Regions from separate parts of the Mesorhizobium sp. M8A.F.Ca.ET.057.01.1.1 genome, predicted to be linked through region 3. Evidence: riboswitches for the same ligand, from Rfam matches in the RefSeq annotation. Region 3 holds a riboswitch; each other region holds the start of a gene.
The links. Region 3 has a riboswitch for cobalamin ahead of EJ077_RS12130 (CbtB domain-containing protein). Riboswitches for the same ligand answer to the same signal wherever they lie in the genome.

Region 1 (6,838 bases), 3.3 Mb from region 3:
GGCCTTGCGCCGTTAGCCGCTTTTGCAGGCCCAGCCGCGTGAAACCTTGCGCGTCCTGCTTCAGCGTCGAGAAAAGGGGTCGCGCGGTCACGCCTCCGGCGAGATCGATCAGCACATAGTCGTCCCCGACACTGTCGAGTCCGTTGATCAGGCCAGCGGCGACGGTGCCGGATTTCCCGGCTCCGCCCGAGCCGGCAAGGAGGATACCCTTGCCATTGATGCCGAGCGTGCCGGCATGGGTCAGCCGCATGCCGCGCGAGGCGTATTCCCAATGCAGGAAGGCGCGCAGCGGTGCCCCCGGCTCCCAGGGCGGAAAGGCATCGGCCGTGGCCATCAGCTGTACGCCAACGCAACGTTGCGGATCGTAGATCTGCCAGAAATCCAGGTCGTGGAAATAGTGCCCGCGCAACCCGGCCTCGGCGAGCCGTTTGGCAAAGCCGTGCTCGGTGAAATGCGCGTCGCCCCATCGCGCCGGCTCCGGGATGCCGTCGATGCCGGGATGAGCGATGAAGATGCGGCACTTGGACGGTTCCGGCTGATCGTGACCGGCCTCGACAAATGCATGGCTCAGTGCATCGGCAAGCACACCGTGACCCAGATGCACGGTCAGTTCGAGCCCGGGCAGGCGAACCTTCCGGATGGTCGGATAGCGCGGGGCCGCGCCTTCAGCGGCGGCGATGAGATACCGGGCGTAGTCTGGCAGGGTCTCGAGCGTGACGCGCGGCATCAAGCGCCTTCCATCGCGGCTGCGGCCGGCCGGTCAGGAAGCCTGCTTGACCGCCGGCCAGCCAAGGGGTTCCTCGACCTCATGGATGGGATCAACGACGATCAGGTCCGCGAGGTCGTCGTGGATGCTGACATTGAGCGGCTCGTTGGTGGCGGCAAGCTCGGCTTGCAATTCGCCTGGCAGCGGCTGCGCCGCCGCTTCTGAACGCACCAGCAAACCCAGTTCGAGCAGTTGCGATATGAAGTGTTCGAGTTCGGCCTGGCTTATTGTCGAGCCGCCCGCGGCCAGCCCGATCAGAGCCTGGGCGTCCACTCCGGACGAAAGCACCAGCCACACCTTGCTGCCGGAATCGGAGAAGCCGAAATATTTGCCATTGGCAAGGTTGAGCACCACGGCTTCGCCATCGAAGGATTCGAAAACGATATCCCGGCTCGCAACCGCATAGGTATGGGGTTCATGCTTCATTGTTGCCCCGCTTTACATCCCTGCCCGCCAGCAGGAGCGCCTGCACCGACAACGCCTGTAGACTTTCGGTCGTTCCTTGGCAAGGTAACCTTTGCCGGCAAGGCGCCGACATTTCCGGGATCAGTCGAAGGACGGCTGGATCAAGCCTCGATTTCCAGCGCCGATAATGGCTTGGAACAACAGGCCAGGATGAAGCCGTCATCGATCTCATGATCGAGGATGCCGCCATTGTGGCTCATCTCGACGCTGCCGGAGACTTTCTTCACCTTGCAGGTTCCGCACAGGCCGAATTCGCAGGCCGCCGGTATCCGCACACCGGAGGCACGCGCCGTCTGCAGAACGGTCTGGCCGGCGACGCAGTCGGCGTCGACATCCGAAAGCGAGAATCGGATCGGCGTCGTGGCTTCGGGGACAGTGACGCCTTCTTCGGCCGGAGAGGCAAAGGGTGCCGGGACTTCGTCCACGGTCGGCGCGGCAAAGCTTTCCTGATGGTACTTTGCCATGTCGAAGCCGGCGGCTTCGAGCATGCCGCGCACCGCGCGCATGAAGGGATCGGGGCCACAGCAGAAGATTTCGCGTTCGCGGAAATCCGGTGCCAGGAGCGGCAGTCGGATGGCGTCGATGCGGCCCATATGGCCGTACCAGCCCTCGCGGCTCGACCGCTCCTCGATCATAAAGCCGAGCGACAGGCCAGGCATGTGGCCACCGAGCAGTTCGAGCTCCTTGCGGAAGATGATCTCTTCCGGACGCCGCGCGCAGTTGACGAAGCCGACATCGGTCCATGGTGCACAGTCGTTCAGCCAGCGCAGCATCGACATCATCGGCGTCACGCCGGAGCCGGCCGAGATGAACAGATATTTCGCCGCCGGATGGCTGTGCAGTGAAAAGTCGCCGCCCGGTCCATAGGCCTTGACGTGCGAGCCGGGCGTCAGGTGATCGAACATCCAGCGTGTGCCGATGCTGCCCGCCTGCGCCTTCACCGTCACCGCGATCGAGAACGGCCGCGACGGCGACGACGACAGAGTGTAGGTTCGCATCAGCGGCCCATCCGGCGTCGGCAGTTCCAGCGTCACGAACTGGCCCGGCTTGTAGCGGAACCAGGTCTGGTTGTCGGACCGGAAGGTGAAGGTCTTGACGTCCGGCGCCTCGTCGCTGACACCGATCACTTCCAGCACCTGCAGCCTGTCGTTCCACGGCGCCATCTGGTCGAGATGGCGATAGAGGCCAAGGTCGGTCATGGCATTCATCCCTGCATACCTTTCATTTTGCGCATGTCGTGATCCCAAAACCGCTGCACACTTTTGGGCGACATGCGCTAGGCGACGCTGCGCAGCGCCGGCCGCCCGCCTTCGGCAAGGCGCGGGCCGATGAAGCGGGCATACCAGTCGACGAACTGGATGACGCCGCCTTCATGCAGCTCCGAATACGGGCCGGGCTCGTAAGCGGGCGACAGGATACCGAAGGCGTTCTCCTCGACGATGCGGCGATCCTGGTCGTTGGTCTCGGTCCAGACATGGGTGAGTTCGGCGAGATCGTAGTCGACACCCTCGACCGCGTCCTTGTGCACCAGCCATTTCGTCGTCACCGCCGTTTCGGTGGCGCTGACCGGCAGCACGCGGAAGGTGACCGCGTGATCGATGAGGATGTGGTTCCAGGTCGTCGGATAGTGATAGTGCATCAGCGTGCCGATGCGGTCGGCCGAGACGCTGTCGGACAGGTCCTTCCTCACCGCCCGCTTGCCGGTCATCGTGTAGCTCTGGGCATCGCGCAGCAGCGGCGCGCGGGTGGCGCGATATTGCCCGGCCGGGTCGATGCGGAATTTGCTGGGCAGGCCAATAGCTTCGCACTTCGCCCAGTGCGCCAGCATCTCCGGATCGCTGTCGGCGCCTTGCACGCCGGTCACGGTCGGTGCTTCCGGGAAGGTCTTGCACAGCTCGGGATGATTGCCCGCGCAATGATAGCATTCGCGGTTGTTTTCCCAGACCAGCTTCCAGTTGCCCTTCTCGATGATCGTGCTCTCGAAGGCGATCTTGGCCTCGCTCAGCCGGTGCGGCTTGAGATAGGGCTCGATCATCGCCCGCATCGGCGCGAAGTCGGCGGGCTCCTTGGCCAGGCAGATGAAAACATAGCCAGCGACGCTTTCGCAGGCGATCGGCTTCAGCCCGAACTGGCTCTTGTCGAACCCCTCGGCCATCTGGCGGGCGAACAGCAGGCGTCCGTCCAGCTCGTAGGTCCACTGGTGATAGGGGCAGACCAGTTTGGCGGCCATGCCCTTGTCGGTGTTGCAGACGCGGCTGCCGCGATGGCGGCAGGAATTGTGGAAGGCGTTGATCTTGCCCTGCTGATCGCGCACCAGCACGACCGGATAGTCGCCGATCTGCACGGTGATGAAGCTGCCCGGCTTGGGCAATTCGCAATCATGGCCGATGAACAGCCAGTCGCGATACCAGATCAGCTCCATGTCGAGCTTGAAGAAGTCCGGGTCCGTGTAAAAGGGCTGTTCCAGCGAAAAGCCTTGTCTGCGGCTGTTCAAGAGCCCCAGCATGTCGTTGCGCGCTTCCATGTCCTGTCCCCATTTTCAAGGACTGAACTGGTGGTGATTGAGGAAGGACTGGACGCAGATCGGCGCAAAGCCGGACAAACACCATCCGCCTCTTGACCGCCCACCGCGATCAGTCGAGTTCTAGCGATCTCGGGCTGGTTTCCGGGCTCTGGAGTCGTCCTTGCGGACCATCGCGACACCTTCCCAGGCTTTCGCCCAGTGGTCTCCCGTTGCGACTTGAACTCCACCACCGTTGCGGGGGCAGCGCCGGAATCTGACCGGCTTCCCAATTCTCCGCTCCGTCGTCACGCAGCGGCACCTGAGATGCCTGATCTAATCACGACAGGCTTTGCGACATCGGCACGAAAGCGACATCGCATCCATGCGGCGCGACACGCATGCTGGATCGTCATGACAGGTTCGTAGGCGTTGGAATCGCATTCTGTCGCCTGGCGCGCAGGCGCCGTTTTCGCCCCCTTTGCCGGGGGCAAAAGGGTTAACAGTTTCAAAAGGTGACTATTAGCAGATTCTAAAATCGAACCGAACGGTTCGTTTCTGTTGACGGTGCGTGCAGGACGGTGTGAACGCCGAACCTTCGATACAGTTGGTGATCGAGGTATCGTCTTCAGTTAACCAATTGATATTACGATAGAAAATAAGAGATGTGGAAAGCGCTGGTACAATTTCAAGTAGTGGAGTCATGGTCCACGCTGAACAACTTCGTGATTGGAAACGGCAAGGGTGCTCTCCCACATCGGGGCTGTCCGAACGACGCGATTTTAATCCCAAGACACGCCGCTAGACGGACGGAAAAATACTGGAGTACCCAAAATGAAAAAGATTGTTCTCACTGCCGCCGCCGTTCTGGCCATTTCCGGCAGCGCCTTCGCTGGTAGCGACCAATACGGTTCGCACGTCGCCACTCCCGCGGCCACTACCGACAGCTCGTACACCGCTTCGACCGGCAAGTCGGAGCCGGCTGCCCAGACACCTGCCCAGGGCGCCGACCGCAACCTCTTCGGCAACAACTAACGGCCGATCCCCGGCTCGCGGCGGGGCGACCTTGCCGCGCCGGTGGATGCCACAAATTCAGGAGTACCTAAAATGAACAAGATCCTCATTGCTGCCGCCGCCGTCCTGGCCCTCTCCGGCAGCGCCTTTGCTGGCAGCGAGAATTATGGTTCGAACAACGCCAACCAGGCGGCGGTCACGTCGACCGACAACGCGAACACCGCGTCGATCGGCAAGTCGGCTCCGGCCACCCAGGCGCCTGCCCAGCAAGGCAGCGATCGCAACCTCTTCGGCCGGTAACGGCCCGTCCGAGAGTGGCGGCTTGCCCGCCGCTCGTGGAATTCAAGACATCAGGAGTATTTGAAATGAACAAGATCCTTATTGCTGCCGCCGCCGTTCTGGCCCTCTCCGGCAGCGCTTTCGCCGGCAGTGAGAACTATGGCTCTAACAGCGCCAATCAGCCCACTGCCTCGTCGACCGTCAATGTCGATACGTCGCATACGGGTTCGATCCGCAACAGCGACTCGCCTGTCTACAAGCTGCTCAATTCGTCGGGCGACGTGCAGAAGTCCGCACCTCAGGGCGCAGACCGCAATCTCTTCGGCAACAACTAACCAGCCGTGGTGACGTATAAAAAAGAGAGCGGCGGGCCAGCCCGCCGCTCTCTTTTTGCGTTGTCCAGACACGGTTGGTCTCAGGCGGCTTTTGCTTCCGCTTCGTGCAACGCGAACGACCGTCCATCCGCATCAAAGATGTGAAGGTCGCCGGCATTGGCGGTCAGCCGCAGCGTCGAGCCGCGCCTGACCTCGACATTGCCCGGCAGCTTGGTCACCAGCGGCAGGTCGGCACGGCCGATGTCGATATAGACCAGCTGGACCTCGCCGAGCTGCTCGACATAATCGACCGTCCCCTCGAACAGATACTCCGTACCACCGGCGATCGCGAGATCTTCCGGCCGCACGCCGAAGCTGACCGCCGCTCCCTTTGCCGAGGGAGGCGTCGCGATCGGCACTGTTGCCTTGCGGCCGCCGACATGGCTGATGATGGTCGGATCGCCCGTCTTGTCGACCGTCGCCGGCAGGATGTTCATTGCCGGCGAGCCGATGAACTGAGCGACGAACAGGTTGCCGGGGTTCTTGTAGAGCTCCATGGGCGTGCCGACCTGCTCGATGTGGCCGTCCTTCAGCACCACGATGCGGTCAGCCAGCGTCATTGCCTCGACCTGGTCGTGCGTGACGTAGATCATGGTCGTGTTGGGCATCGATTCCTTGAGCTTGGCGATCTCGATACGCGTGGCGACGCGCAGTGCCGCGTCAAGGTTCGACAGCGGTTCGTCGAACAGGAACACTTTCGGATTGCGCACGATGGCGCGGCCGATGGCGACGCGCTGGCGCTGGCCGCCCGACATCGCCTTGGGCAGGCGGTCGAGATATTTGGTCAGCTGCAGGATCTCGGCGGCCTGCCGCACCCGCTTGTCGATCTCGGCCTTGCTTTCCTTGCCGATCTTCATCGAGAAGGCCATGTTGTCGTAAACGGTCATGTGCGGATAGAGCGCGTAGGACTGGAACACCATGGCGATGCCACGCTTCGATGGCGGCACGTCGTTGACCACCTGGCCGTCGATCTTGAGTTCGCCCGAGGTGATTTCCTCAAGCCCGGCGATCGAGCGCAGCAAGGTCGACTTGCCGCAGCCCGACGGGCCGACGAAGACGATGAATTCGCCTGATTTGATGTCGAGGTCGATGCCGTGGAGAATGTTGAGATTGCCGTAGGACTTCTTCACTTGTCTCAAATTGACATCGGCCATTGATTTCCTCCCAGTGGTTCCTCAGATGTTCAGCCTATGCGCCCGAACCAGGCGCCGTAACCGCCGAGTTCGACCGAACCGGTGCTTGCCTGCCCGGAAAATCCGTGTCCCGCCAAAGGTTGCAGGGTTCGGTTGCCGAGGTCAACCTTCGCCGGCGCGGCGCCCAGATTGAAGACGCAGACGATCTCCTCATTGCCCGCCCGGCGGGTGAAGGCGACGGTGTCGCCTTGACTTTCGATGAAGCTGATCTCGCCCTTGGCCAGCGCCGGATGGGCGCGGCGGAAGG
Region 2 (6,838 bases), 2.1 Mb from region 3:
GGGTGTGTTGAAAACATAGTGCAACGCCACTGTCAGTTCGACCACGCCCAGGCCGGCGCCAAGATGGCCGCCGGTGCGGGACACGGCATCGACCAGTTCGGCGCGCAGCTCGGATGCCAATTGCGGCAATTCGCTCTCGGCCAGCGTGCGCAGGTCGGCCGGGATGCGAATCCTGTCGAGGAGCGGCGTATGCGGCGTTGCGTTCACGTTGGGCCCAGACTTTCTGTTCATCGGCGGGATAGGCCGCCGGCCGGCGAAAGTAAATGCGTGTCGGTGACGCGGACGGTCAGCCTCTCGATCCGCTCAGCCTTCCGGCAGCGGAATGAATTCCTTCTCGTCGCCAGGAACGATATCGAAGCGGCCGGTCTTCCATTCCTGCTTGGCCTGCTCGATGCGCTCCTTGGACGAGGAGACGAAATTCCACCAGATGTAGCGCTTCGAACCGAGCGAGGCGCCGCCGAACAGCATGAAATGCGCCCCGGTCGGCGATGATATGACGATCTCGTCGCCGGGGCGGAACACCAGCAGCCGTTCCGCCGGAAAGACGTCGCCCGAAATCGAGACCTCGCCCTCCAGCGTGTAGATGGCGCGCTCTTCCGCATCGGCCGGGATTTTGACACTGGCGCCGGGCGCCAGCCGCAAATCAGCGTAGAGCGTTTCGGAATCCGCCCGCACCGGAGACCGCAATCCCTGGAAATCACCGATGACGACGCGCCCGCTGACGCCTTCGGCATCGATTTCCGGAAGCCGAAGCGCCGCTGTGTTCTCAAAGACGGGCGCAACCTCTTCCTTGCCGTCGGGCAATGCCAGCCAAGTCTGCAGGCCGGAGATGGACATCGGCGCGCCGCGCAATTCCTGCGGCGTGCGCTCGGAGTGGACGATGCCGCGGCCTGCGGTCATCAGGTTCACGTCGCCGGGCTCGATGACCATTTCGGTGCCGAGCGAATCGCGGTGCCTGATCTTGCCGTCGAACAGATAGGTCACGGTCGACAGGCCGATATGCGGATGCGGACGGACATCGAGCGCCTCGCCGGCGCGCAGGATCGCCGGACCCATGCGGTCGAAAAAGATGAACGGCCCGACCAGCCTTCTCTTGGCGGTCGGCAAGGCGCGGCGCACCTCGAAGCCGCCAATATCCTTGGCGTTGGGGATGACCATCAGTTCGATCTGGTCGCTGGCGAAGGCATCGCCGGCCTCAGGGTCTTTCCCCGGGAAGAAGCTCATGAACTCTCCTGGTCAGCGCTCGGTGGCTGCCTCAGCCGCATCAGGCAAAGCGGATCGCGGCCTTTCCTCTTAGTTTGGCCGCCACCTCTTGGCGATTGCGCGGATGTTGGTGGGTCTCGAGGGAATCAAGCAATTCGCGGGCGGATGCCGCAATGGCTTCGACCGCATGATCGAACGCATGCTGGTTCTGTTTCGACGGTCGCGTCGTTCCACTCAGCTTGCGGACAAACTGGAGTGCCGCGTCGCGGACTTCGTCGTTGGTTGCCGGCGGATCAAAATTGAACAGGGTCTTGATGTTTCTGCACATCGTTTCCAAACCTCCTCTTGTCCGTTTCAATCGGGACGAACTGTATCCTCAATCATGATCGTGTCCAAAAATCGGTAAGACTGCGAGGGGCCTTAGTCCGCGTCGAGCGGCTCGGTTCCAACCGGCTTGCCATCGCGCGACAGCCTGATCTTCTCGACCTTGTCCTCGGCTGCCTTCAGCAAGCGGTCGCAATGCGCCTTCAGCGCCTCGCCACGCTCGTAGATCCGGATCGACTGGTCGAGAGGCACGTCGCCACGCTCCAGATCATCGACGATCTTCTCCAACGCGTCGAGTGCCTGTTCGAAGCTCATCGCCTTGACGTCTTCGTTGATCTCACCGCTCATCATTCATCCTTTCATCAGTCGCCCTACATGGGCGGCGACCGAAAATGCCAATCCCTGCAGATCGTAGCCACCCTCGAGCAGGCTGACGAGCCGGTTGCCGCTGTGGCGTGTGGCGCGCTGCATCAGTTGGCCGGTCGCCCAGTCGAAATCGTCCTCGGTCAGATTGATTTCCGCCAGCGGGTCGCGGTGGTGCGCGTCGAAGCCGGCCGAAATGATGATCAGGTCGGGGGCGAAATTGTCGAGCGATGGCAGCACGCGCGACAGGAACGCATCGCGAAACACCTCGCTGCCGGTCCGTGGCGCCAGCGGCGCGTTGACGATGTTGCCGGCACCGGTCTCGTTCTTCGCGCCCGTGCCTGGATACAGCGGCATCTGGTGCGTCGAGCAATAGAGCACCGACGGATCATCCCAGAAAATATCCTGCGTGCCGTTGCCGTGATGCACGTCCCAGTCGACGACGGCGACACGCTCGGCGCCGTGCCTCTTCTGCGCATAGCGGGCAGCGATCGCCGCCGTGTTGAAGAAGCAGAAGCCCATGGCGGTGGTCTTTTCTGCGTGGTGGCCAGGCGGACGGGCGGCGACGAAGACATTGTCGGCGCGGCCTGCAAAGACGTCGTCGACGGCGGCATTGGCGGCGCCGATCGCCGTGATCGCGGCCTGCCAGCTCTTCGGGCTGGCGGTGGTGTCGGCGTCGATGTGGGCAATGCCTTCGTCGGGGATGGCGGCGCGGACACGCGCGACGAAATCGGCGGGATGCGCGTAGAGGATCGTCGCCTCGTCGCCTTGCGATGCCTCGACGCGGTCGAGCGCGGCAAAAGCTTCGTCGTCGAGCACGCGCTCGATGGCGCGCAGGCGGTCGGGCCGCTCGGGGTGACCCGGCGGGGTGATGTGTTCGAGAAAGATGGGGTGCGTGTAGAGACGGGTAGCCATCTCCCCTATCTAGTGCCCCGGCGCCGTAATGGCCATGCGTTGCGGCTTGATCGCTGGGGAAAATCACGCCTGCGTCCATTGGCGTCGCTGCGGGGATTGGCGGCGCCGGGGCTTCGGCGTAAGGTTGGAGCCACTGCCTGGTGCCTGCCGGTCTGTTTGTTTTAGCGGCATTCTGCGACGCCAAGTGATTTCACTTGGCAGCAAATGCTCCGGCGGGAGAATCGGGAACACGGTTAAATTCCGTGGCGTGCCCAACGCTGTAAGGGGGACCGCGCCGGTAAATGCCACTGTCGATGACGGGAAGGCACCGGACGCGGGTTGATCCCGAGCCAGAAGACCGGCCTGGCAGGCATCGTCATCCGCATGGTCAGGCGGATGACATCAGAGCGACGTGCGTCCTCTTGGACGCACAAAGTACGCTCTGAGAATTTGAACTGCTGCAATCGCAAGGGGACAAGCGATGCCGGAAGCCACGACCGCTCCAATGGGCGATGGATTTGATCAGATAGCGCGTGACGCGGTTTATCGCGCCATGTTCACGCGGCGCGACGTCCGCAGCCATTTTACATCGGAGGCGATCGACGATGCAGTGCTGGCGCGGCTGCTGCTTGCCGCCCACCACGCGCCATCGGTCGGCTTCATGCAACCCTGGAACTTCATCGTCATCCGCGATGCCAAGCGACGGACGGAGGTGCGCGACCTGTTCCTTGCCGCGCGTGAGCAGGAACTGCCGACAATCGAGGCAGACCGGCAGGCGCTCTACCGCAAGCTCAAGCTTGAAGGCATCTGTGAAAGCGCGCTCAACATCTGCATCACCTGCGACCGCGAGCGCTCGAAAGGCTCGCCACTGGGACGCTGGCACAACCCGGAAATGGATCTCTACAGCACGGTCTGCGCGGTGCAGAATTTCTGGCTGGCCGCGCGCATCGAGGGTGTTGGCGTCGGCTGGGTCAGCATCATCGAGGCGCAAGCGCTGAAAAGCCTGCTGTCTGTCCCCGACCACGTGACGCCGGTCGCCTATCTCTGCGTCGGCCGTGTCTCGGAGTTCGCGCCGAAACCCGACCTCGAAACACATGGCTGGGGCCGACGCCTGCCGCTGCCCGACCTGATCATGAGCGAGACGTTTTGCGGCCAGGGTGAGGCACCGCTCAAATCGGCGGTGGCGCGCCTCGACACCGTCGCAGGTGCGCCCGCCAGCCCCGCCGATCAGAGCGTCGCGCCGGCCGTGCCCCAGCGCGAGCCGCCGAAGGTGGACAGCGCCTTGTCCTTGAGTTCCCGGAACTTCGATGAGGCTTCGGCCAGCCGGGTGTCCCAGGCCGGATCAGGCACCTGGCCCTCGATGGTCCTGAAATAGACCTGCATCAGGCAGGCAATGGCGAATGGCTCGATGAAGGCTGCCTTGAAAGCCCAGGCAAAGACGATGGCGAGCACGAAAGCCCAGCCGGCGAGTTGCCCGGGCATGACGTAAAGAATGGCGGCTGCCGGAGCCAGCATCAGCAGGAAAATCACGAAAGACACGCCCCACATGATGACCGCCAGCCAGACGGCGTTCTTGACCATGGTCTTGCCGTTCTGGGCGTAGAGCACCACGCCTTGGCGCGCCGTCTCGAACGGCGAGGACGAATTGATGCGGATGTTGTAGCCGAGAATGATCTCGTCGACATAGGTCAGCGATAGCCGGATCACCGTGTTGAGGAACGAGACCAGGCCGCTCAGGCCTGGGATGGGCAGGAAGGCCGCGATGCCACCCAGCAGGCCGGTGATGGCGCGGATGGCGCCCTTGACCAGCTGGTCGACGACGAAAAGGATGTTCGCCTCGGCAAAGCGCTCGGTCACAACCTCTTTCGCGTAGGCGATCTGGTTCTGGCCGTCGGGAACGTCATGTCCGTCGATCAGATGCACCATGACGGCGATATGGCCGGCCTTGACGACGTAGAGGATGTATTCGCGCAGCCAGTAGACAGCGATCGAGACGACGCCGAAACCGACCACGCCGCCCCAAAGGGCAAAGGACAACGGTCCGTCGGGATCGGTGGAGATATGGCCGACGCCGTAGCCGACCGAGGCACCGGTGCCGGTGGCCATGATGTAGGCCAGCGTGATGCCGAAATAGACGATCATGCGAAAGACAATGAAAGGCCAGGTCCGCATCATGATGGACACCGACCTGCCGATATCGAAATCCCACATGCCCGATTCTCCCCTCAGAGATGGCTGGGGAGGATGCGCCCAAACCGGCTATTGTCAATTGCAGGCGGTGGCGGAAGCGCCACGGCGGCTCAGTTTGGCCGCGCTTCCGGTTTCTCGAGCAGGCCTTCGAGCAGTTGCTTGAATGCGGCCACCACCTTCCTCGACGTCGCTTCGGGATCGTTCGAGTTGGCGATCCGCTGTGCGGCCTGACTGCTCGCACCGTTGATCAATCGCGCCGCCGTTTCGGGATCGACGCCCGGCACCACCACCCCCTCCTGCTGCAGCGCGGTCAGATGATCGGTCATTGAACCGACGCAAGCATTGGCATTCGACCATTGCGCCGGGTCTCCCAGCACGGCCGGACCGTCCCGGAACATGATGCGCTGGATTTCCGGCTCCAGCGCCATTTCGATGTAGGTCGTGCATTCGTCGACGAAATGCTGCCAGCGGGTCGGCGCCCTCGACGCGACCTCATTCACCCGGGCGGCCATTTCCGCGTCGATTTCGGCGATAACCGCCTGCAGCAGTCCCTTCTTGTCGCCGAAATGATGATAGAGGGCGCCCCGCGTCAGCCCGGCCGATGCGGTGAAATCGTCCATCGACGCTTCGGCGTAGCCAATGGTGCCGAAAGCCTGGCGGGCCGCCGCGATCAGCTTGGCTCGCGTCTCGGCAATCATCTCCTTGCGGGGTCTGTGCATGGTTCTGGACCTATCTACATACGTCTCGTATGCCAAATGACATACGCAACGTATGAACTATCTGACATTCATACGCATCGTATGTAATTGTCGCATCATCCTTTGTCGAGGAACCAGCCATGCAAAATCCCTATTCGGAAATCTTTCGAGCCCCCGGAACCAAAGGCTTTGCGGCCGCCGGCTTCCTGGCGCGCCTGCCGATCGCCATGGCACCGATCGGCATCGTCGCGATGCTGTCTCAGACGCGTGGCGAATACTGGCTGGCCGGCGCGGTCTCGGCGACTTTCGCGCTGGGCAACGCTTTCGTGGCGCCGCAAATATCAAGGCTGGTGGACCGTCTGGGCCAGACACGCATCGTGGTCCCCACCACCATCATCACCGTGATTGCCTTCGCGGTTCTCATCGCGGCAGCCAATCAGGATTGGCCGGTCTGGACGCTGTTCGTCTCGGCACTGGCGGCCGCAGCCATGCCCAGCATGCCGGCAATGGTGCGCGCCCGCTGGACCGAGATTTTCCGAGGACGGCCGCAGATGAACACCGCTTTCGCCTTCGAATCGGCTGCGGACGAGCTGGTCTATATCGCCGGCGCGTCGCTGTCGGTGGGGCTCAGTGCGGGTCTCTTTCCCGAAGCCGGCGTGCTGGTCAGCACCGTGCTCCTCGCCATCGGTTCGACGGCCTTCATCCTGCAGCGCTCGACCGAACCGCAGGTGCGGCCGGTGGACCGTGCCACGAGCGGCTCGGCAATAAGGCTGCGGCCGGTGCAGATCATCACCCTTGCCCTGATTTTCATCGGCGCGACCTTCGCGACGACGGAGGTGAGCACCGTGGCCATCACTGGGGAATTCGGCCAGCCGGGCGCCGCCAGCCTTGTCATCGGCGTCTATGCGCTAGGATCGTTCGTGCTCGGCATCATCGTCGGCGCCCTCAACCTGCAAGCACCGCTGCAACGCCAATTGGCAATCGCCGTCGCCCTGGTCGCGCTTGGCACGCTTTTGCCGCTCACCGCCGGTTCGGTGCCGCTGCTGGCGCTGACCGTGTTCATCAGCGGCGTGGCGATCTCGCCGACCTTCATCACCGCCTTCGGCCTGATCGAACGGCACGTGCCGGAAGCGATGCTGACCGAAGGCATCACCTGGGTGATGACC
Region 3 (6,838 bases):
TGCGGGGTGCCGCGTCGATTCCGGCGGGCAAGGGTTTGGTTCGGGACAGATGGGCGACGCGCACGGCGATCACCCGGAATTCCGGCATGGAGTGACAATGCGGGAATATTATTCGATCACCGAACTGACCCGCGAATTCGACGTGTCGACGCGAACGCTGCGTTTCTACGAAGACGAGGGACTGGTGCAGCCGGTGCGGCGCGGCCGCACGCGGCTGTTTCGACCGTCCGACCGTCATCTCATCCGGCAGATCATGCGTGGAAAACGGCTCGGCTTCTCGATCAACGAGATCCGCGAGATCATCCAGATGTACAAGGAGCCGCCCGGCGAGGTCGGGCAGCTCAAGCTGATGATCAAGCGCATCGAGGAAAAGCGCGAGGATCTGAGGCAGAAGCGCCGCGACCTCGAGGAGACGCTGGCCGAACTCGACCAGGCCGAAGAGTCCTGCGTCGAGCGGCTGGTCGAGCTCGGCGTCAATACCTAGCGCCACTCAAATCCAGCGCCGCACTCTTTTTGCATAGTCGCGGTATTTCTTGCCGAATTTCGCCGCCAATATCTTTTCCTCGCGCTCGATCGCGACCTTCTGGGTGACGAAGGCGGCGACGAAGGCAAGCAGGAAGAACCAGGCGATGCCGGAGACGAAGGCAACGCCGATCAGCATCAGCGTGTTGGCTAGGTACATCGGGTTGCGGGTGACGCCGAAGGGGCCGGTCGTGACGAGATGGTCGGGCACGGCGTTGGGATTGAGCGTTGTCCTGGCCCGTATCATGGTGCGGATCGCGGTGAACCAGAGGACGGCGACAGCGAACAACGCAACCCAACCGGCGGCAAACAGGATGTCGCCCAACAGGTCGCCGATCCAGGGCAGGGGGACGTAAAGGCCGAGCACGACACTGATGAGGATGGCGGCGACGTAGATCACCGGCGGCCACGGTATCAGCCCAGGCTTCGGCTCGGTCCCAGGCTTCGGCTCGATCATTGCGTCCCTCCCTCCGTCATCTTGTCCTCGGTCTTGGCGGTACACGTTGCGGCAAGATCGGACAGATGCGCCCTGAAGTCCGCAGTCTGGTCGTTGTTGTAGAGCCGATCAAGAGAGCCTTCACCTTCGAGAGTCTCGAGCATACAGCCGCAATAGCTCGAACAGAAGGTTGCGTTTCGCATCTGCTCGCACGAGCGCTGGCAGGTTTTCAGGAAATTGACCCGCGGGGGTCGACCTGCGCGGGCATCACTTGCGAGAACAGCCAGACGCAACCGATCAGCAGCGGCTGATGGATCAGGTAAAAGGCCAGGCTGTGGCGGCCGATGAAGACCAGAGGATTGGCCCAGCGGCCTGGCACGAGGCTCGCCAGACGTGCCCGTATTCCGGAAGCGGACGCGAGTTTCGCCGCCCCGAGGCCGAGAAGCACGGCGCCGAACCATGGAAACAGCGGCACATAGTCGTTGGAGCGCGGATTGATCGCGGACAGGCCGATCCACCACAGCCAGGGATGATCGAGGGCCTCGAAGCGCAGGTAGATGGGCGCGGCGATGACCAGCGCAGCCGCAACAAGCGTCAGCAGCGCCGGCAGGCGCAGGAAGGCGAGGCCAAGCAGGCTCGCCAGCGCGATCTCGTGTAGGATGCCGAAGAAGATGAATCCGTCGGGCGTGGCGATGCGGGTAACGACCGAGATGGCGACCGCCGCGCCTGCAACCATGGCGAACCGCTTCCAGAAACCGTTCCAGCGGATTTGTCGGCCATGGGCGAGATAGAGGCTGACGCCGACCAGGAACAGGAAGGTCGAGGCGATGCAGCGGGCGTAGATCCTCCACCAGCCGAAGGCGGTGAGACCAGGGTCGGTGTAACCGAAGAATTCCAGGTCCCAGGTGAAGTGGTAACTCGCCATCGCGATCAACGCGATGCCGCGCACGATGTCGATGGCGACGATGCGCTTCGATGGCTCCGGAACGGGTGCGGTCGGCGTGTGGATGCTCATGGTCTCGCGATCTGATTCAGCCCCTCCAAGACGACTATCACGGTTGCACCGGATAGAAGAAGACCGGTCGCCCTGGCCCGGACCGCGCGGCGGAGCCCGCGCCAGCCGCCGGGTTGGGCCAGCGCGGGAAAGCCTTTGACCGGCTTCGCTTTTTGCCGGGTGTGCGTCGGTTTCCTCTTAATGGGCCTGAAATGTCCACGCCAGATTTGGCGCCGCGATTCTGTTTGGGGAAGCAATGTCCACCCATGTCCGCCATCCGATCTGGCTTCCGGCCCTCAAGGCCGCGGATGCGCGCACCTTCGCCTCGCTCTACGCAGTCGAATCCTTCGCCCGCGCCATGGTGTCGAGCGTCATCCCGATCCAGGCCTACGAAATCCTGCACAATGAGCAGATCGTCTCGATCCTCTACACCGTCGTGTCGCTGCTCGGCCTGTCGGTGACCCTGTTCATGCCGATGCTGATCCGCCGCTTCGCGCGGCGCTGGGTGTACACCGCTGGCGCCTGCCTGCTCGCCATCGGCTCGCTGTTCTTCGTTACCCATACGCTCGCCGGGCAACTGGCCGGCATGCTGTGCCGTGTCATGGGCGCCAGCGCGCTGTCGATCACACTCAACCTCTACATCATGGACCACATCCGCAAGACCGATTTCATGCAGGCCGAATCGCTGCGCATGGCGTGGTCGATGGTTGCCTGGACCTGCGGGCCGACGCTGGGCATCTTCCTCTATGCGCATTTCGGCATCTATGCCGCGCATGGCGCGGTGGCGGTGTTTGCCATGGCCTTGCTGGCGCTGTTCTGGACCTACCGGCTGGGTGACAACCCGTCGATCCGCCCGGGCAAGACGCGGCCGGCCAATCCGCTCGCCAATATCGGCCGCTTCGTGGCGCAGCCAAGGCTCAGGCTCGCCTGGCTGATCGCCTTCGGCCGCTCCTGCTTCTGGACGACATTCTTCGTCTATGGGCCGCTGTTCATGGTCATCACCGGGCAGGGCGATATCGCTGGCGGCCTGCTGGTCTCGGCCGGCAATGCGCTATTGTTCATGGCCATCTTCTGGGGCAAGGCGGGAAAACGCTTTGGCGGCCGGCGGACGATGACGTTTGCCTATTTCGCCATGTCGGCATCGCTGCTGGCCGCCGGCACGATCGGAGCGACGGCACCGTTGCTGACCGGCGCCTTCCTGTTGTGCGGCGCCTTCTTCACCATCGCGCTCGACGCGCTGGGTTCGACCGCCTTCATGCGCTCTGTACGTTCCTATGAGCGGGCGCAGATGGCGGCGGTCTACCGCACCTATCTCGACTTTTCAGAACTCACGCCGCCGCTGGTCTATTCGGTGGTGCTGGCTTTCTTCGGGCTGGGATCGGTGTTCGTCACGCTCAGCCTGCTGGCAGCGTTTTGCGGCTTCATGACCTGGCGCTATCTGCCGAAATCCCTCTAATCAGGGCAAAGCGCCGCATGGCGCTCGCGCACCCAATTGTGGAAGCGGTGCAAATCATATTCCTCGGGCATCAGCACGCCGGATGTATGGCGCATCGAGCGCAGGCCCTTCTGGTTGACCTCGCAGATCGCGGCGTCCTCCTCCAGCACCTGTGTGCCAAAGGTGATGATGTTGTCGATATCGGTCTCGGCGAGCGCCTCGGGCGCGAACAGCCACTCCGCGACAAGCTCCGTCTGTTCGGGACCGAGCGGCACCAGCCGCACGGTCCTGACATAGTCGACATGGCCGACGATGAACATCGAGGGCAGGCTGGTGGCATAGGTCTGACCGACGGCGCGTTCGGCTGGCGTCAGCCCCGAGAAGACCGGCCCATGCGCCTGGCCGTCACGCGACCAGGTCTGGGCGCCTGCGCGCAGGCCGCCGGAAAACTCCGGCGCGTCATTGTCGGCGTGGCGAACCCATTCGGGATCGTCCTGCCGGCTCATCAGGCCGCGGCCATAGATCGGCACCAGCCGCGACAGGTCCTTGTGGACGCCCGGACAGTGCAGGCACTCGTTGAAGTTTTCCCAAAAGATCTTCCAGTTGCAGTTCATGACCTTGCGCAGCACATGGCCTGAGACCAGCGATTCGAGCGGCCAGTTGCCGAGGTTGCCGGAAGCGGGATCGAAAGAGGATAGCGCCGAGCCGGCGGCATCTTCAGCAAGATTGACGAAGACGAAACCCCGCCACACCGAGAGCGCGACGCGATAAAGCGGGTGATCGGCCTTTTCGAAGCCGTCAGGCAGCGATTTCGACGGCACGCGCACCAGGTCGCCGCGCAGCGAGTAGGACCAGGCGTGATACGGGCAGGTTATCAGCCGCGCTTTCAGGCGGCCCTCGCTCTCCTGGCAAAGCTGCGAGCCCCGATGGCGGCAGGTGTTGTGGAAGGCGCGCAGCTCACCTGTGTCGTCGCGCAGCACGAGAATGTCCTGCGTGCCGATGCGGAATCGGCGGAAGGTTAGCGGCTGCGCCAGATCGGCCTCGCGGCAGACGAGCAGCCAGTCTCTGTACCAGATGGCGTCGAGATCACGCTTATAGCTCTCCTGGCCCCAATATGCCGATGAGGGCAGCGTCGGCTCGGCACGGGTCAGCCCGTTATAGGGATCGCGTTCGCTGGCATTGGGCTGCATGGCGGGCTTCCTGTGAGGCTTGCCAGCCGACACCCGGCCATGAAGTTTGTCAATCAGGACGGGATGAGAGCGGCTTTGCCGATACGACGCTCCTGCGCTGGCGGCTGTCGGAATTTGGTTTGCCGCGCGCGGCGAATTTCCCTATAGTCACCAACGTCGTCGGTTCCTTTTTGGGAGCCAAGAGGGAATGCGGTGCGGGCGGGGTTTCGCCCAATGCCGTGGCTGCCCCCGCAACTGTGTGCGGTAGTCCTCTCCATATGCCACTGAAGGTTTTCCTTCGGGAAGGTGGGGAAGGGCGCTTATCCGCGAGCCAGGAGACCTGCCGGCGACAGGAAACTGACTTCGATGCCCTCGGGTGGAGGGTGAAAGGACAAGACATGACTACCGCTACCGTCTCCCTCGGCGCCTCCGTCTCCTCGCAGTCGCGCTTCATGCAGCTCGCGCTCGCGGCGCTGCTCGGCATCTTCGTCGTCGGTTTTGTCGGCTTCTCGCACATCGATGCGGTCCACAATGCCGCCCACGACTATCGCCACTCGATGGCGTTTCCCTGCCACTAACGCGGATATGACATCATGAATCTGTTTCGCAACGTCGTGTTCATCGCGGCGATCGCGGGGCTCGTGGCCGGTGTCGTTCTCGCCTGCATGCAGGCCTATGCTACCGTGCCGCTGATCCTCAAGGCGGAAGTCTACGAAAAGGCCGGGGGCGGCCATCACCACGACCATGGCGCGGCGCCCGCCGCAACCGATACCGGCGCCGTGAGCACGGCCGTTCCGGCAGGCAATGCCATGAGTTCCGCCGCGCCGGCAGCGGACGCAGCCGCTCCGGCGGCGGAGGATGAAGGCTGGGCGCCGGCCGACGGCTTCGAGCGTTTCGCCTTCAGCGTGCTTGCCAATATCGTCACCGGCATCGGCTTCGCATTGGTCTTGGTCGCGGTTTCGGAATTCGCGGGCGGCGTCGGCAACTGGCGCCAGGGCATTTTCTGGGGTCTGGCCGGCTTTGCCGTGTTCACACTGGCGCCTGGCCTCGGCCTGCAGCCGGAGCTGCCTGCAATGCCGGCGGCCGACCTTCTGCCGCGCCAGATCTGGTGGTCGGCAACGGTGGCGGCAACCGCTATCGGCCTTGGCCTGATCGTGTTTCGCAGATCGCTGCCGTTGACCATCCTCGCGGTCTTGTTGATCGTCGCGCCGCATGTCATCGGCGCGCCGCAGCCCAACAGCTTCGAGACGCCAATCCCGGAAGGCCTGCACCATCAGTTCGTGGTGGCGGTGACGGTGACAAATCTGGTGTTCTGGCTGGTGCTCGGCGCGGTCGTCGGCGTGGTGCGCGGGCGCTTCACCGGCACGGCGACCAGCCTTCGCGACAGCTTTGCCTGATCTGGGCAAGCTGACCTTCATCATCGGTGGTGCGCGCTCCGGCAAGAGCGCGCACGCCGAAACCCTGGTGACGGCATTGCCCCCGCCATGGGCCTATATCGCCACGGCGCAAGCCTATGACGACGAGATGCACGAGCGCATCGCGCTGCACCGCTCGCGGCGCGGCGAGGGCTGGTCGACCATCGACGCGCCGCTCGACCTTGCCGAAGCGCTGGAGGCCTTGCCGGATGATCAGCCGGTGCTTGTCGACTGCCTGACGCTGTGGCTGACCAATCACATGCTGGCGGAACACGACGTCGAGGCGGCGTGCCGACGGCTGGCGGACGTGCTGTCGCGGCCGCGCGGGCCTTGGTTCGTGGTGTCGAACGAGGTCGGGCAAGGCATCGTGCCCGACAATGCGCTGGCGCGGCGTTTTCGCGACGACGCCGGCCGCCTCAACCAGCGGGTAGCCGCGGCGGCCGATACGGTGCTCCTTATGGTGGCGGGGCTACCGCTCAAGGTGAAGTGAGATGACCGAAGACAAGGACGAAGAACGCCATCGCGCCAAGATGGCCAAGCGCAAGGCGGTGCAAGACGCCGAGGTCGCGGGCAAGACGATCGAGAAGGGACTGCTGATCGTCAACACCGGCCCCGGCAAGGGCAAGACCACGGCTGCCTTCGGTCTCGCGCTGCGCATGCTCGGCTACGGCAAGCGCGTCGGCGTCGTCCAGTTCATCAAGGGCAAATGGCACACCGGCGAGAAGGACGCTTTCGCCGCCTTTGGCGACCGGGTCGTCTGGCACGCGATGGGCGAGGGGTTCACCTGGGAAACGCAGGATCTGAAGCGCGACATCGCGGCCGCCGAAGCCGCCTGGGCCAAGGCGCTGGAATTGATTGGCGACCCCT

Region 1: it holds a riboswitch for cobalamin, as region 3 does, so the genes downstream of both, EJ077_RS28175 (aromatic ring-hydroxylating oxygenase subunit alpha) here and EJ077_RS12130 (CbtB domain-containing protein) in region 3, are expected to answer to the same signal.
Region 2: it holds a riboswitch for cobalamin, as region 3 does, so the genes downstream of both, bluB (5,6-dimethylbenzimidazole synthase) here and EJ077_RS12130 (CbtB domain-containing protein) in region 3, are expected to answer to the same signal.

What each region holds. Positions count from the first base shown of each region.
Region 1 covers NZ_CP034454.1:5,941,035-5,947,872, reverse strand. The annotation lists gene EJ077_RS28190 (serine kinase) at 1-727, opposite strand, end outside; gene EJ077_RS28185 (PqqD family protein) at 761-1,192, opposite strand; gene EJ077_RS28180 (hybrid-cluster NAD(P)-dependent oxidoreductase) at 1,333-2,430, opposite strand; gene EJ077_RS28175 (aromatic ring-hydroxylating oxygenase subunit alpha) at 2,508-3,755, opposite strand; cobalamin riboswitch at 3,870-4,072, opposite strand; gene EJ077_RS28170 (DUF680 domain-containing protein) at 4,566-4,766, shown strand; gene EJ077_RS28165 (DUF680 domain-containing protein) at 4,839-5,045, shown strand; gene EJ077_RS28160 (DUF680 domain-containing protein) at 5,111-5,359, shown strand; gene EJ077_RS28155 (ABC transporter ATP-binding protein) at 5,440-6,552, opposite strand; gene EJ077_RS28150 (alpha-glucosidase) at 6,582-6,838, opposite strand, start outside.
Region 2 covers NZ_CP034454.1:4,684,212-4,691,049, forward strand. The annotation lists gene dxs (1-deoxy-D-xylulose-5-phosphate synthase) at 1-231, opposite strand, end outside; gene EJ077_RS22370 (pirin family protein) at 304-1,224, opposite strand; gene EJ077_RS22375 (DUF2277 domain-containing protein) at 1,265-1,531, opposite strand; gene EJ077_RS22380 (exodeoxyribonuclease VII small subunit) at 1,624-1,875, opposite strand; gene EJ077_RS22385 (histone deacetylase family protein) at 1,879-2,805, opposite strand; cobalamin riboswitch at 2,984-3,166, shown strand; partial or broken gene bluB (5,6-dimethylbenzimidazole synthase) at 3,338-3,844, shown strand; gene EJ077_RS22395 (hypothetical protein) at 4,012-4,995, opposite strand; gene EJ077_RS22400 (TetR/AcrR family transcriptional regulator) at 5,085-5,693, opposite strand; gene EJ077_RS22405 (MFS transporter) at 5,813-6,838, shown strand, end outside.
Region 3 covers NZ_CP034454.1:2,610,681-2,617,518, forward strand. The annotation lists gene EJ077_RS12105 (MerR family transcriptional regulator) at 98-484, shown strand; gene EJ077_RS12110 (methyltransferase family protein) at 491-979, opposite strand; partial or broken gene EJ077_RS12115 (heparan-alpha-glucosaminide N-acetyltransferase) at 976-1,973, opposite strand; gene EJ077_RS12120 (MFS transporter) at 2,209-3,408, shown strand; gene EJ077_RS12125 (aromatic ring-hydroxylating oxygenase subunit alpha) at 3,405-4,577, opposite strand; cobalamin riboswitch at 4,721-4,919, shown strand; gene EJ077_RS12130 (CbtB domain-containing protein) at 4,955-5,134, shown strand; gene EJ077_RS12135 (CbtA family protein) at 5,150-5,953, shown strand; gene cobU (bifunctional adenosylcobinamide kinase/adenosylcobinamide-phosphate guanylyltransferase) at 5,946-6,461, shown strand; gene cobO (cob(I)yrinic acid a,c-diamide adenosyltransferase) at 6,463-6,838, shown strand, end outside.